DNA from 2 places in the Rathayibacter rubneri genome. Region 2 is predicted to be linked to the other one. Evidence: riboswitches for the same ligand, from Rfam matches in the RefSeq annotation. Region 2 holds a riboswitch; the other holds the start of a gene.

Region 1 (3,392 bases), on a different contig from region 2:
GCCGGTGGTCCGACCCGTTCGGCGGCAGCACCTGCACGGTCGAGGCGGGGACGCCGTCGGCGAGGGCGTGATCGAGGCTCACGAGCGGGAGCAGCGAGGGCCACGTGGCGGGGAAGCCGATCCGCGAGGTCCGCACGAGTGCCGCCTGCTCGAGGACCGGGGCGAGCAGGTGGTCGTCGGGAGCGGTGTTGAAGTCGCCGATCACCAGGGTGCGCTCCGACTCGTCCTGAGCGAGGACGTCCGCGAGTCGGCCGAGCATCACGTCCCGCTCCTCGTGATCGCCGAGGCGGAACGAGGCGAGGTGGACGACGAAGAGCCGGGTCGCACCGACCGTCGTCCCGATGTCGACGGCGAGGGCGCGGTTCCAGCCCAGCCCGAGGTCGAGCGGTTCCGCGTTCGACAGCTCCTCCCGGCTCCACACCCCGACGGTGCCGACGACGAAGGAGTACGGGTAGGTCTCGGACAGCTCCGCGTCCACCGCGTCGCGCGCCTCGCCGTCGAGCTCCTGGAGGGCGATCACGTCGGGCTCCCGCGACGCGAGCTCGAGGGCGAGAGCGCCCGCGTCCTCGCTGGCGGCGATGTTCTGGCTGACGACGGTGAAGGAGCCCGACCGCACGGCCGGGCCGGGCACGGCCACCGGCAGCACGAGCACGCCGTAGACGGTGGCGAGCACGGTGACCGCGGCCCCGGCGGCGCGTGAGCGCAGGCCGACGGCCGCGGTGATCAGCAGGAGGACGAGGAGGCCGGCCCACGGGATCGCGGTCTCGAGCACGGAGAGCCACCCCGCCGCCTCCGGCAGCATCCGATGCACCGCGAGGAACGCCGCGAGCACGGCGCTCGCGCCCACGACGACGGCCGCCCGGAGGGGGTGGCGTCGGCGGGGGCGCTGCGGCATCCGTCGAGTATGACCGCTGCCCCGGTGACCGGGGTGGGGGAGTCCTGTGCGAGCCCGCGCGGCGGTTGTCCCCCTGCCGAGCCCGGGAGTAGCGTTCGGGGATGCCCAACATCGCCGTGTCCCTGGCCGACAAAGTCACCTCCGCGGGAACCGCGACGATCTACGGGGAGCCCGTGGACGTCGACGGCGCCACGATGGTCCCCGTGGCACTCCGCTGGTTCGGCTTCGGCGGCGGCAGCGGCTCCGAGGAGGGCCAGGAGGGCGGCGGAGGCGGTGGCGGTGGAGCCGTCGTCCCGATCGGGGCCTACATCAAGGACGACCTCGGACTGCGCTTCCAGCCGAACATCGTGTCGGTCCTGGCCGTGGGCATCCCCTTCGTCTGGGTGACCGGCAAGGCTCTCGCCCGTCTCATCCGCGCCCTCAAGAAGTAGGCTCCGCCGCCGTCCTCAGCCCAGGCGCTGATCTGCGTCGTGGAACTCAGCCCAGGCGCTGAGGGCGTGCGGTGAACCACTTCTTCTGCGTGCGGCCGAATCCGACGATCAGTCGCTCGGCGTCGGCCGGTCGTCGCGGATCGTAGACGACGGCGACCGGCTCACCGGCCATCCAGGCGTCGCCCCGACGCTGCGGGACCTTTAGAGCGCGTCGCTCCTCGCCGTTCTCGAGGCGGTACGCGACGAGCAGCCGACCGGCCTGCTCGTCTCGCGTGCCCGGGACCGATGCGTCGTTCGGCAGCACCCGTCCCTGCACGCGCGTCCCGAAGGCCAGCAGCTCCCTCCGGATGCGCCGACGCCGCTGCCACAGCAGCGCCTGGAGCAGGACCAGCAGCACGGCGGCGACAACGACGACCACCGACCACGACATGCTGTCTATGATTGCTGACGAACACGGGAGTCCGGTGCACCGGACTGAGAGGAAGGCACGCAGCCTTCGACCGTCGAACCTGATCTGGGTCATGCCAGCGAAGGAACGTTTCGATCTCCTCTTCCTACCCGTGCCCTCCATTCGCTTCCACGAAAGGGCACGTCAGTGCAGAACTCCACCCTTCCCACCACCCCGCGCCGCGATCTCCGCTGGCGCGTCGTCGACATCGTCGTGGCCAGCGTCGTCGCGGTCGCGAGCGGCATCGTCTTCTGGGCCTGGGGCCTCGCGACCAACGTCCTCGGCCTCGCCTTCGAGTTCCTCCCCGGACTCGGCGGGATCCTCGGCGGCGGCTGGCTCTTCGCCGGCGTCCTGGGCGGCCTGATCATCCGCAAGCCCGGAGCGGCGCTCTACACCGAGCTGGTCGCCGCGGTCGTCTCCGCGCTGATCGGCACCCAGTGGGGCTATCTCGTCCTGCTGTCCGGACTGGTCCAGGGCCTGGGCGCCGAGCTGATCTTCGCCCTCTTCCTGTACCGCAGCGGCCGGCCGATCGTGGCGCTGCTCGCCGGCGCCGGTGCGGGTCTCGCCCTCGCGATCAACGACCTGATCGTCTGGTACGCGGGCGTGGACGGCCTCTTCGCCAGCGTGTACATCGTCTCCTCGATCGTGTCCGGCATCGTCCTCGCGGGACTCCTGCCCTGGCTCGCCGTCCGCGGACTGGCCGCCTCCGGAGCCCTCGACCGCTTCGCCTCGGGGCGCGAGGGCAGGGTGATCGACACCGCCGGCGCGGGCGCTCGATGAGCGGTGCCGCCGTCTCGGCCCGCGGCTGGAGCTGGCGGCACGCCGGGCGCTCCCGGTCGGCCGTGTCCGGGCTCGACCTCGGGATCGGGCCGGGGGAGCGCGTGCTCCTCCTCGGCCCCTCCGGCGCAGGCAAGAGCACTCTGCTGCACGCTCTCGCCGGAGTCCTCGGCGGTGAGGAGGACGGCGCGTCGACCGGTGAGCTGACCGTCGACGGCGAGTCGCCCCTGCGGCGCCGCGGGGTGGCGGGTCTCGTGCTGCAGGATCCGGACACCCAGGCCGTGCTGGCGCGGGTGGGCGACGACGTCGGCTTCGCGTGCGAGAACCTCGGCGTCCCCGCGGCCGAGATCCCGGGGCGGGTGCGGCAGGCCCTCGAGGACGTCGGGCTCGAGGTGCCGCTCGACCGGTCGACGTCGGCCCTGTCGGGCGGGCAGAAGCAGCGGCTCGCCCTCGCGGGCGTCCTGGCCATGCGGCCGAGGCTCCTCCTGCTGGACGAGCCGACGGCCAATCTCGATCCGGGCGGCGTCCGCGAGGTGCGCGACGCCGTCGAGCGGACCACGGCGCGCTCGGGAGCGACCCTCGTGATCGTCGAGCACCGCGTCGACGTCTGGATCGACCTCGTCGACCGGGTCGTCGTGCTGGGTGCGGACGGAGCCGTGATCGCCGACGGCGCCCCCGCGACCGTTCTCGTCGACGCGCGGGAGGTCCTCGCCTCGGCGGGGGTCTGGCTGCCGGGGGACGTCCCGGCGCGCCGGACCGGCCCGGAAGGATCCGCACCCGCCGCGCTGCGCACCTCGGCCCTCGCGTTGGCGCGTCCGGTCTTCGGCGTCCGCCGTCCGCC
Region 2 (3,392 bases):
CGTCGAGCCAGTCCGCGATGCCCGTGCCGATCGCAGCGGTCGCGATCATGCCGATCTTCACCGCGTCGATCGCGACGTCGTCGCTCACCGCGTCGAGCTGCTCGCGGAGGAAGGCGACCGGCGGCAGGTGCACCGAGCGGACCCCGTGCGTGTTCTGCGCGACGAGCGCCGTGATCACGGCCATGCCGTAGCCGCCGAGCGCGCCGATCGACTTGAGGTCGGCCTGGATGCCCGCGCCGCCGGTCGGGTCGGTGCCGGCGATGCTGAGCACGCGCGGGATGCGCGCGGTCACCGGTCCCACTCCGCTCGGAGGGCCGCGGCGACGGCCGAGGGGTCGTCCGCCGTGCAGATCGCCGAGACGACCGCCAGTCCGGCGGCGCCGGCGGAGCGCAGCGCCGCCGCGTCGTCGATGCCCACGCCGCCGATGGCGACGCAGGGGAGCGCCGTCGCGGCCGCGAGATCCGCGAACCCCTCGATCCCGAGCGGTGCCGGGTGGTCGGGCTTCGTCGCAGTGGGTCGGATCACCCCGACACCCAGGTAGTCGACGGTGCCCGCGGGCAGGGCGTGCACGAGGTCGAGGTGCGCGGGCGTGTTCGCCGTCAGGCCGACGACGGCGTCGGGTCCGAGCAGCGCCCGTGCGGCCGCGACCGGCAGATCGGACTGCCCGACGTGGACGCCGTGGACCCGGGCTCCGGCCAGGCGGGCGGCGAGTGCGACATCGACGCGATCGTCGACCAGGAGCGTCGTGCGCTCGTCGAGCACGGCGGCGACGGCCAGGACGAGGGCGAGCAGCTCGGCGGCCGAGGCCTCGTGATCGCGGATCTGGACGGTGCGGACACCGCCCCGGACCGCGGAGGACACGACGGCGGGCACCCCGCGCGCTCCGCACTGCCGCGTATCGGTCACGAGGTAGACGGAGAGATCCGGGCCGCTCACGCGATCCTCGCCTCCTGCGCCACGGCGGACGCGTCGAGGGAGGCGACCTCGTCGAGGAGGGTCACGGCGAAGGACCCGGGTCCGGCCGCGGTGCGCGCCGCCCGCTCGGCGGCGAGTCCCCAGACGACCGAGCCCGCTACGGCGGCGCGGAGTGCGGCTCCGGGGGCGGGATCGGCGGCGCCGAGGAAGGCGGCCATCACGGCGCCCAGGGCGCAGCCCCCGCCCGTGACGCGGGTCAGCAGCGGGTGCCCGCCGGTGACCCGGACGACCGCGACTCCGTCGGTGACGACGTCGACGGGGCCGGAGACGGCGACGGCGGCCCCCGTGCGCAGGGCGAGCGCCGTCGCGGCGTCGAGCGCGTCCTCGGCCCCGTCGACGGCGTCGACACCCCGACCGCCGGCACCGAGACCGGCGAGAGCGAGGATCTCGGAGGCGTTGCCGCGGATGATCGACGGCCCCTGTTCGAGGATCTCGGCGGCGAAGGCGGTGCGGACCGGCAGCGGCCCGACGGCGACCGGATCGAGCACCCAGCGCGGTCCGGCCGCGATCGCCTCCCGCGCCCCGGCGCGCTGCTCGGCCCCGGGCGTCCCGAGATTCACGAGCGTCGCCGACGCGAGGCGGGCGAAGACGCCGGCCTCGCCCGGAAGATCGGCCATGGCGGGGCTCGCTCCCAGGGCGAGGAGGCTGTTGGCCGTGAAGCCGGTGACCACCGCGTTGGTGATGCACTGGACCAGCGGCGCCGTGCGCCGCAGCCCGTCGAGGTCGCGGCCGACGGCGGCGCCGTCGATGTCGTGGAGGGTCGGGTGGGCAGGCGTGCGAATGCTCATTCGCGACATCCCTTCGCTAGTACGAACTAGATCAGGTTCAACGGGTCTTCTCTCAGCCCTCGGCGGGCACCCCGTGTCACTGCGCACGACCCTAGCGCCTGGCGACCACGAGCAGGCCATGCGCGACGGCGATCCCGTGCCGACCAGGCGCTAGCGGCGGGTCGGAGCGCTCCGGGAGGCGAGCAGCACGGGAGGAGCGAGCGGGACGAGCTCGATCTCCCGCGCGCCGCAGGGGCAGAGCAGGTAGCCGAGGATCCCCTCGCTGGTGGGGTGGCGGGAGAGTCGGGTCCAGCGGTGCTCGTGCATGCTCCGATGCTCACGTAACGGATCGGAGGCGTTCAACCGTTACAGTCGGCGGATGACCTTCGACCACCGGCACCAGGTGGGTCCGCGACTCGCGGCCTCGCTGGTGAACGCCGCGCCGGGCGACGCGATCGAGCCGCTGCTGCGGGCGCAGGGCGTCCGCGAACCCGGCCTCGCTCCGTCCGACACGCAGGCGCTGCGGCACTGGGCGGTGCGGGTGCGTCGCGTCTTCGCAGCGAAGCCGGTGCAGGCCCGCTGCGACGAGGTGAACGCCCTGCTCGCGGAGGTCGCCGGATCGCTGTCCGTCGCCACCCACGACGGCATGCCGCCGCACCTGCACCTCGTGCCGGACGGCAGCGACGTCGTCACCCGGGTGCGCTCGGTGACCGCGGGCGGTCTCGCCTTCTTCGTGTCAGCGGCCGCGGGGCTGCGGATGGGCGTCTGCGCCCGGGGAGGCTGCGACCGGGTGTTCGTCGACGAGTCCCGCGCCGGCCGGCAGCGCTACTGCTCCGCACGCTGCGGCAACACCGACGCGGTGGCGCGGCACCGGTCCTCGCGGCCGTAGTGCTCGGCGGCCGTGCTCGGCCGTGTGCTCGGCCGCGACGGTGCCGCGGGGAGCGGCGCTCAGTCGGTGCGCAGCGTGCTGTCGCCGCGCCTGCCCACCTCGACCCGCAGACCGATCGGCAGCCGCTCGCGCATCGCGTCGACGTGGCTGATGAGGCCGATCGTCCGGCCGCCGGAGCGGAGGGCGTCGAGGGTTCCCAGCGCGGTCTCGAGGGTCTCGGCGTCGAGGGAGCCGAACCCCTCGTCGATGAACATCGTCTCGAGGGTGATGCCGCCGGACTGCATCGTGACCACGTCGGCCAGTCCGAGGGCGAGGGCGAGGGAGGCGAGGAAGGTCTCGCCCCCCGAGAGCGAGGCGGGCTGGCGCCGGACACCGGTGAAGGCGTCGAGCACCTCGATGCCGAGTCCGGAGGACGCGTTGCGGTAGGCGAGGGAGTCGTCGTGGAGCAGCGAGTACCGGCCGCTCGTCATCGCGCCCAGGCGCAGGTTCGCGGCGCCGACGATCTCCTCGAGGCGCCCCGCGAGCGCGAACGCCTCGAGATCCATGCGGCGCGTGTTCTGCCCGCGTCCGTCGATCGTCTCGGCGAGCGCGCGCAGCTCCTCGTGCCGGCGCAGGCGCCCCTCGAGCGAGCGCAACCGCGTCTCGGCGAGAGCGGCGAGCTCGGTCAGCCGGGCCGCGCGGTGCTCGAGCACCGAGAGCCGCGAGCGGGCCTCGTCGCGACGGGCGGAGGCGAGTCGGGCCGCCTCCTCCGCGCCGGCGAG

The links. Region 2 has a riboswitch for thiamine pyrophosphate ahead of thiM (hydroxyethylthiazole kinase). Riboswitches for the same ligand answer to the same signal wherever they lie in the genome.
Region 1: another riboswitch for thiamine pyrophosphate. It lies ahead of NB037_RS07085 (ECF transporter S component); the one in region 2 lies ahead of thiM (hydroxyethylthiazole kinase).

What each region holds. Positions count from the first base shown of each region.
Region 1 is NZ_JAMRYM010000020.1:14,290-17,681, forward strand. Features, by position in the region: gene NB037_RS07070 (endonuclease/exonuclease/phosphatase family protein) at 1-895, opposite strand, end outside; gene NB037_RS07075 (hypothetical protein) at 997-1,326, shown strand; gene NB037_RS07080 (DUF3592 domain-containing protein) at 1,373-1,756, opposite strand; TPP riboswitch at 1,771-1,879, shown strand; gene NB037_RS07085 (ECF transporter S component) at 1,922-2,554, shown strand; gene NB037_RS07090 (ABC transporter ATP-binding protein) at 2,551-3,392, shown strand, end outside.
Region 2 is NZ_JAMRYM010000067.1:115-3,506, reverse strand. Features, by position in the region: gene thiD (bifunctional hydroxymethylpyrimidine kinase/phosphomethylpyrimidine kinase) at 1-292, opposite strand, end outside; gene thiE (thiamine phosphate synthase) at 289-936, opposite strand; gene thiM (hydroxyethylthiazole kinase) at 933-1,763, opposite strand; TPP riboswitch at 1,755-1,847, opposite strand; gene NB037_RS13825 (hypothetical protein) at 1,914-2,069, opposite strand; gene NB037_RS13820 (CGNR zinc finger domain-containing protein) at 2,122-2,631, shown strand; partial or broken gene NB037_RS13815 (SbcC/MukB-like Walker B domain-containing protein) at 2,691-3,392, opposite strand, start outside.